Regions from separate parts of the Pantoea sp. App145 genome, predicted to be linked through region 2. Evidence: predicted binding sites of a transcription regulator. Region 2 holds the regulator's gene; the other holds the start of a gene.

Region 1 (8,050 bases), 1.3 Mb from region 2:
ATCAGCGAATTTTTTAACTACTGATATTTTGAATGAAGCGCTGCTATTCATCAGCACCCTGGAGCCTCATGAGGTATCCCGGCTGGCAAAATCCGAGACCAGCACCATCGCTTACTCCTTGAATGATTACAAAACACTGGCCAATACCCGGCTGGCAGCCCGCGATGGTGAATCAGGTACTGGCGCACCCACCGGGAACAGGATTAGCCATATGGATAACCGGGTCGCCGGTTTTCGTGTGCAACATGTCGATAATTTCGCTAAAAGCACGGCAGCGGGAGCGGGCATATTTCTTGGCGCGGGCTTATGGGCCGGGCTGGGGTCCAGTGTTGGCAGTATTATTGGTCGCAATGCGGTGCAGTTTGGCGTAACAGCCGCCTCCGCCTGGGGGGCGCATTTTGTGACCAACAAAGTGGTCGCCGTTAATCAGATCGCATCGCATATCAAGCTGCTGGCCGATACCTTTAATACCACCCACAACGCATTTGGCGAATTCAGAAACGACCTGTATGTCAAACGTATGCAGTACAAACCGGATGAGGATCATCCCGTACGTTTTGAAGAGAAAGTGACGAATAGCAACGATATCATTCCTGGTCATGCCGCTGAGATCCAGCGTTTGCTGACGCATTTTATTAACCACAAATATCGGCGCGTCGATATCTTCGGTGAACCGGCAAGGTTTATGACCGTTGCTTTTGAGGCAGGCGATCCACTGGTGATCTCGCGTCCTCAGTACGATTACCTGATCAATTTAAAATTACCGTGATAGCAACCATTACAACGCCTGCGCGCATGCCCAGGCGGAACTCCACGCCCACTGGAAGTTATATCCCCCCAGCCAGCCGGTGACGTCCACCACCTCGCCAATAAAATACAATCCGGGCACATCGCGTGCTTCCATAGTTTTTGACGATAACAGGGTGGTATCCACACCGCCCAGCGTCACTTCTGCGGTGCGGTAGCCTTCAGTGCCGTTTGGCTGCACGCGCCACTGATGCAGCGTTTGCACCAGCTCGTTCTGCTGCTTACTGTTGAGTTGCTTCAGCGTGACATCAGGTAGCTGGTTCAGCACCTGCAACACTTCCACCAGGCGCTTCGGCAGGATTTTCGCCAGGCTGTTCTTCAGGCTGAGATTCGGATGCGCGTCGCGCTGCACATTAATGAAATCATCCAGCGGCGTGGCGGGAGAGAGATCTACCGTGACAAACTCGCCCGGTTGCCAGTAACTGGAGATCTGCAACACCGCCGGACCGGACAGCCCGCGATGGGTGAATAGCATCGCCTCTTTAAAGACGGTGCCATCCTGCGCGGTGATGGTGGTGGGTAAGGCCACGCCAGACAGCGTATTCAGCTGCTCCAGCAGCGGCTTATGCAGGGTAAAGGGCACCAGCGCTGCACGCGTCGGGAACACCTTCAGGCCAAACTGTTCCGCCACTTTATAACCAAAGGGCGAGGCACCCAGCCCGGGCATCGACAACCCCCCACTGGCGATAACCAGCTTTTCCGCCTGCACGGCCATGCCGTTCAGCTGCAAGGTGTAGCCCTGCTCGTCACGCTGCACGCTCAAAACTTCGCTGCGCAGCCGCAGCGTCACCTGCCCGGCCTCGCATTCCGCCAGCAGCATATCGACAATCTGCTGTGCGGAATCGTCGCAAAACAGCTGGCCGAGGGTTTTCTCGTGGTAAGCGATAGCATGACGATTGACCAGATCGATAAAATCCCACTGGGTATAACGCGCCAGCGCGGATTTGCAGAAATGGGGGTTGTGCGACAGGTAAGCTGCGGGTTCAGTGTACATATTGGTGAAATTACAGCGTCCGCCGCCCGACATCAGAATCTTGCGCCCGGCTTTTTTGCCGTTATCGAGCAGCAGCACACGGCGGCCACGTTGACCGGCCTGCGCAGCACAGAACATGCCAGCAGCACCTGCACCAATAATGATAACGTCAAACTTTTCCACTGCTTTTACCCATTTCACCCGAAAGGCGCTGATTGTAGTGATCTGTCCACAGGGGCGCCAGTGTCAAAAAATTGCCGTAAATATGTCACATTGTAACTGACTAATATTTCGACCTTTTTCCCCTGAATTACCGTGCAGATTACAACTTTAAGTCAAAAAAAGGCTATATTTCCCTTTCCCATACAGCATGTTGTCGCGGATAATGCGCCGCGTTCATGTCCTCCTAAATGGCGTAACGTTTATGCTACATCTGTTTGCTGGTCTTGACCTGAGTACCGGCCTGTTATTAGTTCTTGCTCTGCTGTTTGTATTGTTTTACGAAGCAATCAATGGCTTCCACGACACAGCCAACGCGGTTGCGACAGTTATCTACACCCGTGCGATGCGGGCGCAGCTGGCAGTTGTGATGGCGGGTGTTTTCAACTTCTTAGGTGTTTTACTGGGCGGTTTGAGTGTGGCTTATGCCATCGTTCATATGCTCCCCACCGATCTGCTATTAAATGTTGGTTCAGCTCACGGCCTTGCCATGGTGTTCTCCATGCTGCTGGCTGCGATTATCTGGAACCTCGGCACCTGGTATCTGGGTCTGCCGGCGTCCAGTTCCCACACCCTGATTGGTGCCATTATTGGTATTGGTCTCACCAATGCCCTGATGACCGGAACTTCGGTAGTTGACGCGCTCAACCTGCCTAAAGTTCTCAACATCTTCCTTTCTCTGATCCTGTCGCCGATTGTCGGTATGGTGATTGCCGGTAGCCTGATTTTCCTGTTACGGCGCTACTGGAGCGGGACCAAAAAACGCTCACGCACCCATATGACACCGGCGGAACGCGAGAAAATCGACGGCAAGAAAAAGCCGCCGTTCTGGACCCGGATCGCCCTGATTGTCTCCGCCATTGGCGTGAGCTATTCACACGGCGCGAACGATGGTCAGAAAGGCATTGGCCTGATCATGCTGGTGCTGATTGGCGTCGCGCCTGCGGGTTTTGTGGTGAACATCAATGCGTCCGGTTATGACATCTCCCGTACGCGTGATGCAGTAAATCATCTGGAGCAGTTTTATCAGCAGCACAACAACGCGCTGACGCACATCGTGCAGATGGCGCCACCGGCGGTGCCTGCGCCAGAAGAAACCACCAGTGGGCCGCATGAGTTTCACTGCGACAGTACCCGTGCGCTGCCAGCCATTCAGCGTGCACAGGGTTTGCTCAACAACCTGCAAAGCTACGATCAGCTGACGGTTGACCAGCGTAGCCAGATGCGCCGCCTGCTGCTGTGTATCTCCGATACCGCCGATAAAGCCGCGAAGCTGCCGGAAACCAGCGCTGACGATCAGCGTTTCCTGAATAAGCTGAAAGGTGACCTGCTGGGTACGGTCGAGTATGCTCCAATCTGGATCATCATGGCCGTGGCGATGGCACTGGGTATCGGCACCATGATTGGCTGGCGTCGTGTTGCCACCACCATTGGTGAGAAAATTGGCAAAAAAGGCATGACCTATGCCCAGGGCATGTCGGCACAGGTTACGGCCGCCGTCTCCATTGGTATTGCCAGCTATACCGGGATGCCGGTCTCAACGACGCATATTTTGTCGTCGTCAGTAGCCGGAACCATGCTGGTTGATGGTGGTGGCCTGCAAAGCCGCACCATTAAGAATATCGCGATGGCGTGGGTGTTCACCCTGCCGGTGTGTATTCTGCTTTCCGGTTCACTGTACTGGATTGCCCTGAAACTGGTGTAATCACGCCGGGCCAGACCCTTGAAGGGCGACAGCAATGTCGCCCTTTTTTTATTGCCAGAGGGCCATCGCGATCAGGCTGACCACCACCAAACCACACAAGCCGCTGGTCAGGATAAATTGCCCGCGCACCCGTTCACAGCGCCGGATAAATTCATCGTCATGATGATCACGATAACGTTTCTCCCAGATATAGCGCACCAGGCGCACCTGTTTGCTGGGCTGGCCGTGCGAAGTAAAGAAACCGGCACCATCCACATATTGATACAGCAGCGGGTCGCAACCGCGTAGCACCGCCAGTAACGAGCGCAGAGAAGAGAAGTAGCGCGCCATATTCACCAGACAAACCACACACAGAGCCCAAAAAAGCGCGATAGTGCTGATCATGATCCCCTCCCGGCTGGAGCCGCGGAGACGCGCACAGCGGGGTAACGCTGACAACGCCCCACGAGAAAGCCTTCCACTGAATGAATCGAATTGCATTGTTGTTTTGCGAGCCGAGCGGTCCGTACCAGCAACAATGTGACCGCCATTTTCAGTGTAGGAGATTTGGTAAAAATTTTTCCAGCGATGATTTTCGTTCACAGCGAGAGAAAAAAGAGATAACACTTGATCTGTCTCACAGGCGCACCGCGCCTTGCAGCATTTGTTAACAACTCTGGCTATACTGAAACCATAACAATAAACCGCCTGCAGGGCATAAATCTCGATGGGTGGCGCTTATCGCCGTTATGCGCAAAGGATTTCGCCAGCCGTGACGTGGCAGGAATTCGGGTTGCCCCCAGAATCTTGTGAAAGGAGTTATATCATGGCTTATAAACACATCCTGATTGCAGTAGACCTTTCCCCGGAAAGCCAGTTGCTGGTTGATAAAGCGGTCTCACTGGCTCGTCCTTACGAGGCGAAAATCTCCCTCATCCACGTTGATGTGAACTATTCAGACCTCTACACCGGGCTGATTGACGTCAATCTGGGGGATATGCAGAAACGTATCTCTGAAGAGACGCATACCGCGCTGAAAGAGCTTTCGACCAACGCCGGTTATCCCATCAGTGAAACCCTGAGCGGTAGCGGCGATCTCGGCCAGGTGCTGGTGGATGCGATTAGAAAATATGACGTGGATTTGGTGGTCTGTGGCCACCATCAGGACTTCTGGAGCAAACTGATGTCGTCAGCGCGTCAGCTGATTAATACGGTACATATCGATATGTTGATTGTGCCGCTGCATGATGACGACGAAGAGTAACCATAAAAAATATGCCGGCAACGCCGGCATATTTTTTTCAATCCGTGTAACGGCATCAGCCAAGCGGTGGATAGATATCAAAACGATGGCTTTTGGTGACCACTGCTGACTGCGTCACCACGCCCGCTAACGGCGGTGCGTAATCCGGACGCTTCACCACAATACGTTTCTTCGCCAGACGGCGCGCCGGTTCCAGCAACGCATCCGCATCCTCATCCGCCCCGACCAGCGACTGAAACACCCTCATCTCCTTTTTCACCATGGCGCTTTTCTGCCGGTGTGGATACATCGGGTCGAGATACACCACATCAGGCGCAGGTGTAATCTCGCTCAGTGCTTGCTGGCTCGCCACATGCAGCAACGTCAATCGCTCACGCAGCCAGCCGCCGATCTCAGGGTCGTCATAGCCACGGCGCAAGCCATCTTCCAGTAACGCCGCCACCACCGGATGACGCTCCAGCATGCGCACCCGGCACCCCAGTGCCGCCAGCACGAAAGCATCGCGCCCCAGGCCTGCGGTGGCATCGACCACATCCGGCAGGTAATCGCCCTTGATGCCCACCGCTTTCGCCACCGCCTCGCCACGTCCACCGCCAAAGCGACGGCGATGTGCCATCGCGCCAGAAACGAAATCGACAAAAATGCCGCCCAGTTTTGGCTCATCGCGTTTACGCAGCTCAAGATGGCTGGCCGTCAGCACCAGCGCAAGCCCGGAATCTTCGTCCTGTTCCAGCCCCCAGCGTTGCGCCAGAAGTAATAAGGCACCGTCTCCGGTGCCTGTTTCGTCAACTAAACCGATTTTCACAGGCCGGTTTATCCCTGAATCCCGTAATGTTCCAGCATCGCATCCAGCTGCGGTTCACGGCCACGGAAGCGTTTGAACAGCTCCATCGGCTCCTCAGAACCACCACGTGTCAGGATATTGTCGAGGAACGACTGACCGGTTTCGCGGTTGAAGATACCCTCTTCTTCGAAGCGTGAGTAAGCATCAGCAGCCAGCACGTCGGCCCACAGATAGCTGTAATAACCTGCGGCATAGCCGCCAGCAAATACGTGGCTGAAGGCGTGCGGGAAACGGCCCCATTCCGGGCTGGGTACCACGGCAACCTGCTTTTTCACTTCGCGCAGGGTTTCGAGGATTTTTGCGCCCTGCTCAGGATTGAACTCGGTATGCAGACGGAAATCGAACAGGCCGAACTCCAGCTGACGCAGGATAAACAGCGCTGCCTGATAGTTTTTCGCCGCCAGCATTTTATCCAGCAGTTCTTTCGGCAACGGCTCGCCGGTTTCATAGTGACCGGAGATAAACGCCAGCGCCTCCGGCTCCCAGCACCAGTTCTCCATAAACTGGCTCGGCAGCTCCACCGCATCCCACGGCACACCGCTGATACCGGACACGCCCGGGGTTTCGATACGCGTCAGCATATGATGCAGACCGTGGCCGAACTCGTGGAACAGGGTAATCACTTCATCGTGGGTGAACAGCGCCGGTTTGCCCTGCACCGGGCGGTTGAAGTTACAGGTGAGATACGCCACCGGTTTTTGCAGGCTGCCATCGGCTTTGCGCATCTGGCCGACACAGTCGTCCATCCACGCACCACCGCGTTTGTGTTCGCGGGCATACAGGTCAAGATAGAAGCTGCCGCGCAGTTCGCCGCTTTCATCGAACAGGTCGAAGAAACGCACGTCCGGGTGGTAAACATCCACATCTTTGCGCTCTTTCGCGCTGATACCGTAGATGCGTTTCACCACCTCAAACAGGCCGCTCACCGCACGCTCTTCCGGGAAGTACGGACGCAGCTGCTCATCGCTGATGGTGTACAGATGCTGTTTCTGTTTTTCCCCGTAGTACGTCAGGTCCCACGGGTTCATTTCGTCAACGCCAAACTCTTTTTTAGCGAAGGCACGCAGCTGGGCGAGTTCTTTTTCACCCTGCGGGCGAGCGCGTTTTGCCAGGTCGGTCAGGAAGTCGATCACCTGAGACGGGCTTTCCGCCATTTTGGTTGCCAGCGATTTGTCCGCGAAGGAGTCGAAGCCCAGCAGCTGAGCCAGCTCGTGACGCAGCGCCAGTTCCTCAGCCATTACCGGGCCGTTGTCCCATTTACCGGCATTCGGGCCTTGCTCGGAAGCACGAGTGGAGTACGCGCGGTACAACTCTTCACGCAGCGCAGCGTTGTCGCAGTAAGTCATCACCGGCAGATAGCTCGGGATATCCAGCGTCAGCAGCCAGCCTTGCTGCTCTTTGGCTTCTGCCTGGGCTTTGGCCGCCGCCAGCGCACTTTCCGGCATCCCCGCCAGTTCCGCTTCGTCGGTAATCAGCTTGCTCCAGCCCATGGTGGCATCGAGCACGTTGTTGCTATAGGTTGACCCCAGTTCAGACAGGCGCGCCGCGATGGCGCCGTAGCGTTTCTGTTTTTCTTTATCGAGGCCGATACCGGACAGCTCGAAATCACGCAGGCTGTTATCCACCACTTTTTTCTGCGCGATATCCAGCGCAGCGTAGTTATCGCCCTGCTTCAGGTTGACGTAAGCCTGATACAACCCTTCATGCTGGCCGACCCAGGTGCTGTACTCAGACAGCAGCGGCAGCGTCTGCTCGTAGGCTTCACGCAGTTCCGGGCTGTTTTTTACCGAATTCAGATGGCTGACCGGCGAGAAAATACGACCCAGACGGTCGTCAACTTCAGCCAGCGGCTGTACCAGATTATCCCAGCTATAAGGCGCGCCCTGTGCCACTACGCGTTCCACCGCCGCACGGCAGTCGTCCAGCGCTGCGGTGACAGCGGGAACCACATGTTCGGGTTTGATGGCGGAGAATGGCGGTAGCGTATAAGGCGTGAGTAACGGATTGGTCATAAGCGCAGTCCTTTCATTGGGGTGTGGGGCGCGAGCAGGTCGCGCAACGCAATCGTATTAACATGCGGCCTGATCGGCGGAAAATCAATGCCACGAAGGCACTGCCTGAAGCCGAAACGCCAGCAATTTTTATCCAGCGCGGCTATAATCGCGCCAGACACGATGTTCTGACTTCTTTGATCCAACCGCGGACCCCTCTTTTTTATGCTGAGTTATCGCCACAGTTTTCATGCCGGCAACCATGCCG
Region 2 (8,050 bases):
AAGTTCAGGATTGACGCCGCTGCGGCAATGCCGAGATGCTGGAAGGTCAACACAAAAGGACTGCCAGAAGTACCGACCTGATTCCACGGGTAGATCGACATAATCACAAACAGCGTACCCACGTAGAACACCAGAATACGCCACGGCACCGAGTTGATGGCACGCGGAATCGACTTCTCCGGATCTTTCGCTTCACCGGCGGTGATACCGATGATTTCAATCCCGCCATAGGCAAACATCACCATCTGCAACGACAGCAACATCCCCACCACGCCATGCGCAAAGAAGCCGCCATTGGTCCACAAATTATGGATACCGGTTGGCTGTCCACCGTTGCCGATGCCCCAGAAAATCATGCCAAAACCGGCGATAATCATCACGATGATGGTGGCGACTTTGAAGAAGGAGAACCAGAACTCCACTTCACCAAACACCTTCACGCTCATCAGGTTAATCGCGCCGATAATCAGCACCACGCTCAGCACCCAAATCCAGTGCGGGACCTCGGGGAACCACACCCCCATGTAGATACCAAAAGCTGTCACGTCGGCGATCGCCACGATCAGAATCTCGAAGCAATAAGTCCAGCCGGTGATGTAACCGGCCAGCGGGCCAAGATAATCCTGCGCATAGCGCGAAAATGAACTGGCCTGCGGATTGTTGACCGACATCTCGCCCAGCGCACGCATGATGACATAAGCCACCGCGCCGCCAATGATGTACGCCAGCAACACGCTGGGACCGGCCATTTTGATGGCATCAGCCGAGCCATAAAACAGCCCGGTGCCAATCGCTGACCCCAGCGCCATAAAACGGATATGGCGCGTGCTCAGTCCGCGTTTGAGCTTATTGGTTTCTTGCATAACAACAGTACCTTGCAAATGAAAAAACCACGGGCAGGCCCGTGGTCGAAATTAACAGCAATGTCGCTTACTGGTGAACGGCGACTTGTTCGCGTCCTTTTACGCGATCCACCACCGCCGCGATCAGCAGCATCACCAGCGAAGGCGGCAACCAGGAAAGTCCCTGATCGGCCAGCGGCAGGTGCTGACTGAATAACGGCAGCGCGTCTTTAAAACTGGTGGTTTTGATGGCATCAATAATACCGAACAGCAGGCTGACCAACATCGCCGGAGCGATAATGCGGCTGCTTTTGTTCCACCAGCTCAGGGTGAAGCTCAGTACCACCAGCACGATGCACGGCGGATAAATGGCCGTCAGCACCGGAATCGAAATCTGGATCAGATGGCTCAGGCCGAGGTTCGACACCACCATAGAGAACAGACCGAGGATAAAGACCAGGGCTTTATACGATAACGGCAGGTATTGCGCAAAAAATTCTGCACAGGCACAGGTCAGGCCAACAGCCGTCACCATACAGGCTACGAAGATCAGCGCAGCCAGGAAGAAGCTGCCCATGCCGCCGAAAGTCTGTTGTACATAAGCATGTAAAATCGCCGCGCCGTTGGCATTCTGATCAACAATCGCGCCGCTGTCTGAACCCAGCTTGAACAGGCAGAGATAAACCAGTGTCAGACCGACACCGGCGATGATCCCCGCCAGCATGGTGTAACGGGTCAGCAGGCGCGCATCTTCCACACCGCGTGAACGGGCAGCGTTGACGATAACAATACCGAACACCAGCGCGCCCAGCGTATCCATGGTCAGATAGCCGTTAACAAAACCGCTGGAGAAGGCAGCACGCTGATAATCCGCCGTCGCCGGAGAGAGACCACCGGCAGGCCACAAGAGCGCGGCGATGCCCAGCACCGTCAGCGCAACAATTTTCAGCGGTGCCAGGAAATGACCCACGGTATCCAGCAATTTGCCCGGATAGAGGGAAATGACGATCACCAGCGAGAAGTAGATCAGGCTGTAGATAAACAGCGGCAGCGCACCATCACCGGTCAGCGGGGCAATGCCCACTTCAAAGGATACGGTTGCGGTACGCGGCGTCGCGAACAGCGGGCCAACAGCCAGATAGCACACGGTCGCCAGCAGCAGACCGGCGGCTTTGCCAATCGGCGAGCTAAGGGCATCGATACCGCCGCCCACACGCGCCAGGGCGATGACGGTCATCACCGGCAGACCTACCGCGGTAATCAGAAAACCAATAGCGGCAGTCCAGACGTGTTCGCCAGACTGAATACCTACCATCGGTGGGAAAATGATGTTTCCTGCGCCGACAAACAGGGCAAACGTCATGAAGCCCAGCGCGAGGATATCCTTCGGGGTTAAACGATATGTCATAAACTTCTGTACTGCCTGTAACTGATGTTGCGGTGGAAGTTGGGTTCGTGTTGTCCCCTGACCGCGCTAAAAACAACGACTTATCAGGCAATGCCAGTGCGTTATGCTCGCCGTATACTCAAAGCGCAGGTGATTTAAACTGCTTTTCTTCTGTTCACAGAGGGATGGATTGACAACGGGCCGTAGTAAAACGTTTATAGCGAAGAAAGGCAATACGGGATCGGAAAACCAGAAGGATATAGCACGAATCAGGGGAAAAGCAGTGAATCAGTATAGATAAGGTCGATAACGCATCAGATGATTTGCTGAAACTTTCCACAGTGCGAGAGATATACGTGCAAAACTTGCTTTCTACATGCACAAAAGGCGCGATTTACGCGCCTGTTTGCACAACTTTACATCATCACCACACCTGATTTGCGATATCGACTACGAGGCGAATTTTTTGCCACTGCTGTTCCTCGCTCAGGCTGTTACCCTCTTCGGTGGAAGCAAAACCACACTGCGGGCTGAGACAAATCTGCTCCAGGCTGACGAATTGCGCCGCTTCCTGCAAACGCGCTTTCACCTGTGCCGGATCTTCCAGCTCACCGGTTTTAGTGGTAATCAGGCCCAGTACCACCTGTTGATGGCCCGGCTTAATAAAGCGCAGCGGCTCAAAACCACCTGAACGCTCGTTGTCATATTCGAGGAAGAAAGCATCGATATTCACGCCACCAAACAGGATTTCAGCCACCGGCTCATAGCCGCCTTCCGAGATCCAGGTTGAACGGAAGTTACCGCGACACACATGCAGTCCCACTGTCAGATCCGCCGGTTTACCTTCCAGCGCCGTATTCAGCACCTGAGCGTAGATGTGCGCCAGTTCCTGTGGATCTTCGCCACGCTCACGGATCTGCTGTTGCTGATCCACCGAGCACAGGTAGGCCCAGACGGTATCATCCAGTTGCAGATAACGGCAGCCCGCAGCGTAAAACGCCTTGATGGCATCTTTGTAGGTCTGCGCCAGATCGGCGAAATAGTCTTTCAGATCTGGATAGACGGTGGCATCGATCACTTTACGACCACCACGGAAGTGCAGCACGCTTGGGCTGGGGATGGTCATCTTCGGTACCGCATCACCGGCAATGCTTTGCAGGAAGCGGAAATGTTCCAGCATCGGGTGATTGGGGTTAAACGCCACTTTGCCAGTCACTTTGACGCCACGCGCTTTGGTCTGCACGCCGTTGAATTGAATGCCCTGCTCGGCTTCGTAACGCTCCACGCCCAGCAGACTGTCAAAGAAGTCAAAGTGCCACCATGCACGACGGAACTCACCATCAGTCACCACTTTCAGGCCATTAGCACGCTGTTGCTCCACGACATGGCGGATGGCCTCATCTTCTACCTGGCGCAGCTGGGCGGCATCAATCTCACCCTGAGCAAACTGCTCACGCGCCTGCTTGATCGCAGCGGGACGCAGAAAACTGCCGACGGTATCGGCGCGGAACGGGGCGGTAACTCGTTGCATGATCACTCCTGGCTAAAGCCGTAAACGCATGGTTGCGTCAGGTAATAATTTCGTCCGGTTATTTTTAGCCATCTGGATGGCTACATGGCTAAAGAGAGTGACATGCTAAGCGAAATTGGGCAAACGAAGAAAATTCAGGTGACATGAAGAAAATTCATGTTGTGATGCGCGTTCTTCAATTCCCCTCTATGGCCGCCCGCGCCAGCGCCATCTGGCTATCTGACAGCGGCAGGTAGCCTGCCTCACTGACGCGGCGCTGCCCCTGGGGCGACAATACCTGGTGCAGAAATGCAGATACCAGCGGTGGCAAAGGTTTGCCGGGCGCTTTGTTGACGTAGAGATAAAGAGGACGTGACCACGGATAGCGCCCGCTGCGGATAGACTCTGCATCAGGCATCACGCTGTCGCCACTGGCGGTCACCACCGGTAAGGTTTTTACCCCACTCAGATGAAAACCAAAGCTGGCATAGCCGATACTGTTGGGCGTCGCCGCCACGGCCTGCACCACAGCTGCGGAACCGGGAAATTCGGATACATCAGCACGGAAATCACCTTTGCACAGCACCTGCTGCTTGAAGAAACCCCAGGTGCCGGAAGCTGAGTTGCGTCCATAACGCTCGATGCTGCGCGTTTCCCAGCCGGGAAGGGTCAGCCCCACATCGCCCCAGCGCTGTGCGGCGTGCGGTGCACCGCATAAACGCGTCACCGAAAACAGCGCATCAAGTTGCTGCGGTTCGATGCGCGTCAGCGGGTTGTCCTGATTCACCACCACCACCAGCGCATCCATCGCCACCGGCACTGCCAGCGGCGGGTAGCCGTAGCGGGTAGTAAACAGCTGGCGCTCGTCTGCCTGCATTGGCCGGCTCATCGGACCGAGTTGCGCCGCTCCGGCAGCCAGCGCCGTGGGAGCGGTTGATGATCCCGCCGCCTGTACCTGTACATTCACACCGGGCGACTGGCGGCTGAAATCCTCACCCCACAGCGTCATCAGATAACCGAGGGTATCGGAACCCACACTACTCAGATTGCCAGCCAGCATGGTTTGTTGCCCCTGTGCCAGGACAGAGAACGACAGCAAAATGAACAGCAGCAACGATTTCATGCGGGATTTCCGTGACAGTTATTGCGCCACATTCTCCCGTATCCCACTGGCGACAATCAACCTTGGCGGCAGGATAAAGCTGAAGCTCGTCTCCTGATGCGGCACACTGCTGATCTCAAGCCGCGTATTGTGGTGGCCAAGAGCATGTTTCACGATCGCCAGTCCCAGTCCGCTTCCCCCGGTGGCGCGTGAACGTGCTTTATCCACCCGATAAAAACGTTCGGTGAGACGGGGCAGATGTTCAGCACTGATACCCGGCCCGTTATCGCACACCTTAAACTCCGCGCCCTGCTTACTCCGCAGCCAGCTGATATCAATCCGCGTACCTTCCGGTGTATGGTTCACCGCGTTGTACACCAGATTGGAGATTGCGCTACGTAGTTGCTCATCATTGCCGAGCACTTTGAGGTGCGGGTCAGTGTGGAAATGAATCTCGTGTCGTCCCTGGCTGAGGGTCTCCGCCTCACGCTGCAACAGCAACAGCATGGTTGGCACATCAACGGTCTCTTTCAGATCAATGGCGGGAGCGGCCTCAATGCGCGAAAGCGTCAGCAGTTGTTTCACCAGGCTATCCATACGCCGGGTTTGCTCCTGCATGGTTTGCAACGCTTTATTGCGCGAACGTTCGTTCATTACCGAATCGTTCATCATTTCAAGGTAGCCCTGCAACACGGTGAGCGGCGTGCGCAGTTCATGGCTCACGTTGGCAAAGAAGCTACGTCGTGCGCCTTCCAGCTGGTGCATTTGCGTGACATCGCGCGCCACCATCAGCCACTGTCCTTCGCTGTAAGGCATCACGCGAAACTCCATATGATGCTGATTATTCAGCACCAGTGTCAGGGGCTTGTTGAAATCACGCTGGCGAATATAGCGGGAGAACTCAGGATAACGCAGCAGGTTGAGGATGTTCTGGCCGTTATCTTCCGGCCAGCGCAGACCGAGATGCTGCTGTGCCAGACCGTTACACCAGAAAATGGTGCCCTCTTCCGTGGTCAGCACCACCGCATCCGGCAGCGATTCTGCACCACTGCGAAAACGCTTGATCAGATTGCCTAACTCGCGGCGGCGGCGGCGGTTACGCAACTGCATTTGATACAGGCCGTAAAACAACGGTTCCCAGCTGGCACGCCCGCCGGGTGGCGTCATGGATCGATCAATCCACAGCCAGTGCGACAGCCGCATCAGGTTCCAGAAGTGCCATAACAGCACACCCAGTACCGAAGCCAGCAGCAGCCAGGGAAGATAACCAAACAGCAAACCGAGAATCAGTGCCGGCAGACAAGCCAGCACCAGCTCGGTTAATAATCTCTTCCAGGAGAGTCGTTCCAGCACGGTATAAACTCCGTTTAGTAGCGGGCAGAGAAACGATACCCTGTTCCGCGTACGGTTTGTACCATGCGGTCGTGGCCGGAGACCTCCAGCGCTTTACGTAAACGACGGATATGTACATCGACAGTACGATCTTCGACATACACATTGGTGCCCCAGACATGGTTCAGCAGCTGTTCGCGGCTGTAAACGCGTTCCGGGTGCGTCATAAAGAAGTGCAGCAGTTTATACTCGGTCGGCCCCATCTCCAGTGGCGTGGTCTCTGACATCACACGATGCGATGATGGGTCGAGGCTCAGCCCCTGCATCTCAATCACTTCTTCCACTGCCATCGGTGAAATACGGCGCATCACCGCTTTGATACGGGCCATCAGTTCTTTGGGGGAGAAAGGTTTGGTGATGTAATCATCCGCGCCTACTTCCAGACCACGTACGCGATCCTCCTCTTCACCACGCGCTGTCAGCATCATCACCGGGATATCCCGCGTCATGGCTTCACGCTTCAGGTGTTTGATAAACTGGATACCGCTACCACCGGGTAACATCCAGTCCAGCAAAATCAAATCTGGCCAGGGTTCAATCAGCTTCCCTACTGCGCTGTCATAATCTTCCGCCTCAATCGGCTGGTAATCGTTCTGTTCCAGCACGAAACATAACATTTCACGGATGGGAGCTTCGTCTTCCACAACCAAAATGCGCTTAGCCATTATTACTCCTGCTGATATGACGGCTGTCACTGAGATTTGCGGCGTCATTATGCGTCAGTTTTATGACACTTTTATGAAAAAACCAACGGGTGGTCTGGAGTATAAAAACAGAAATGTGACAGCAGAAACAGGATTTTTGGCGGGTAGCATACGAATATGCTTCTCAGGTAATTATTAAGAAAAAATGATTTTTCCCGGACCGGGAAGCTAACCTTCCCGACCTCTCAGTAGGATGCTATCCCAGAGCTGGGTTAACGACGTATTTTATACCTCAGGATGGTCATTCAGATCCATCTGGCGTACTAATTCTTCCATCTTCTCGCAGGATTTCGCTTTTTCCGCCATCTGTGCTTTCAGCGCAGAGAACTTATCCGTTGCCAGCAGCTGATCACTCATGCTGATAAACTCATCCTGCGTTATATCACCCGCAAATATCGGTGGGACGTCCGCCTGGTCCCAGTAATAATTCATACTCATCAGGGTAGTTATGGCTATGGCTTCATCATGGGTTGTGACTTTCTGGCTGGCGGAAATAATGGCATCGAAAAAATCACGCAGGAAAGCGCTCACATCTTTTGGTCGGAAGGCATCAAGATAAAAGAAATGCGCGCGAGCATTCCCGGGTTCGGCACCCTCAACATAGGGAATTGATATTGTTGTCATTACCCCGTAGTTCGGCAGGCAATTTTCAGCGCGATAATTAAAATCGGGGTTCAGCACCATCGCTAAAAAATCTTCCCGCAACGAGGCTAAATAGGCCGGAGAGGGGCCAACAACAGGAGGATGGGCGATAAATACCCAACCTGGAGCGCGGTTATAAACCACCGCATCATCGTCTACAGTTCTTCCTCTGGTAGTAACAAACGTTGCGAAAAGCTCAGCAGTATCACCCGCAGGAACGACATCGGCCCCGAAAGGCAGTAAGGACGATGTTCTTCCCGTCGCCCTGCCGTAAATCAGTTTTTCATACTCTTCTGGCCCCATCGTGACGGGCGCTTCTGTGTCGTATTGAGAGGTCGCAGACCCCATACGCTGTGCTGAATTCGCCACCACGACAATATTGTCCCCAGCCGCAGAAGCTAAAGCATGGCTATCGGGTGCTGAACGCATGGCGGAGGTGGAGGTTACAGATTCGCTACGGTTAACAGGAAA

The links. The regulator PhoB, encoded in region 2, activates phosphate uptake and scavenging genes when phosphate is short. The targets are predictions, from matches to a motif close to CTGTCATAAAACTGNCNNAT.
Region 1: pitA (inorganic phosphate transporter PitA) is a predicted target of PhoB. The motif match lies at 2,024-2,043, and genes of this name have one in related genera.

Annotation. Positions count from the first base shown of each region.
Region 1 covers NZ_CP133290.1:3,089,741-3,097,790, reverse strand. The annotation lists gene RCF31_RS14140 (hypothetical protein) at 1-769, shown strand, start outside; gene RCF31_RS14135 (NAD(P)/FAD-dependent oxidoreductase) at 779-1,963, opposite strand; gene pitA (inorganic phosphate transporter PitA) at 2,205-3,704, shown strand; gene uspB (universal stress protein UspB) at 3,753-4,088, opposite strand; gene uspA (universal stress protein UspA) at 4,510-4,947, shown strand; gene rsmJ (16S rRNA (guanine(1516)-N(2))-methyltransferase RsmJ) at 5,003-5,752, opposite strand; gene prlC (oligopeptidase A) at 5,761-7,803, opposite strand; gene RCF31_RS14105 (23S rRNA (adenine(2030)-N(6))-methyltransferase RlmJ) at 8,008-8,050, shown strand, end outside.
Region 2 covers NZ_CP133290.1:1,805,057-1,813,106, forward strand. The annotation lists gene proY (proline-specific permease ProY) at 1-863, opposite strand, end outside; gene brnQ (branched-chain amino acid transporter carrier protein BrnQ) at 931-2,250, opposite strand; gene RCF31_RS08320 (cobalamin-independent methionine synthase II family protein) at 2,654-3,760, opposite strand; gene RCF31_RS08325 (PstS family phosphate ABC transporter substrate-binding protein) at 3,936-4,862, opposite strand; gene phoR (phosphate regulon sensor histidine kinase PhoR) at 4,881-6,194, opposite strand; gene phoB (phosphate response regulator transcription factor PhoB) at 6,209-6,898, opposite strand; gene RCF31_RS08340 (hypothetical protein) at 7,163-8,050, opposite strand, start outside.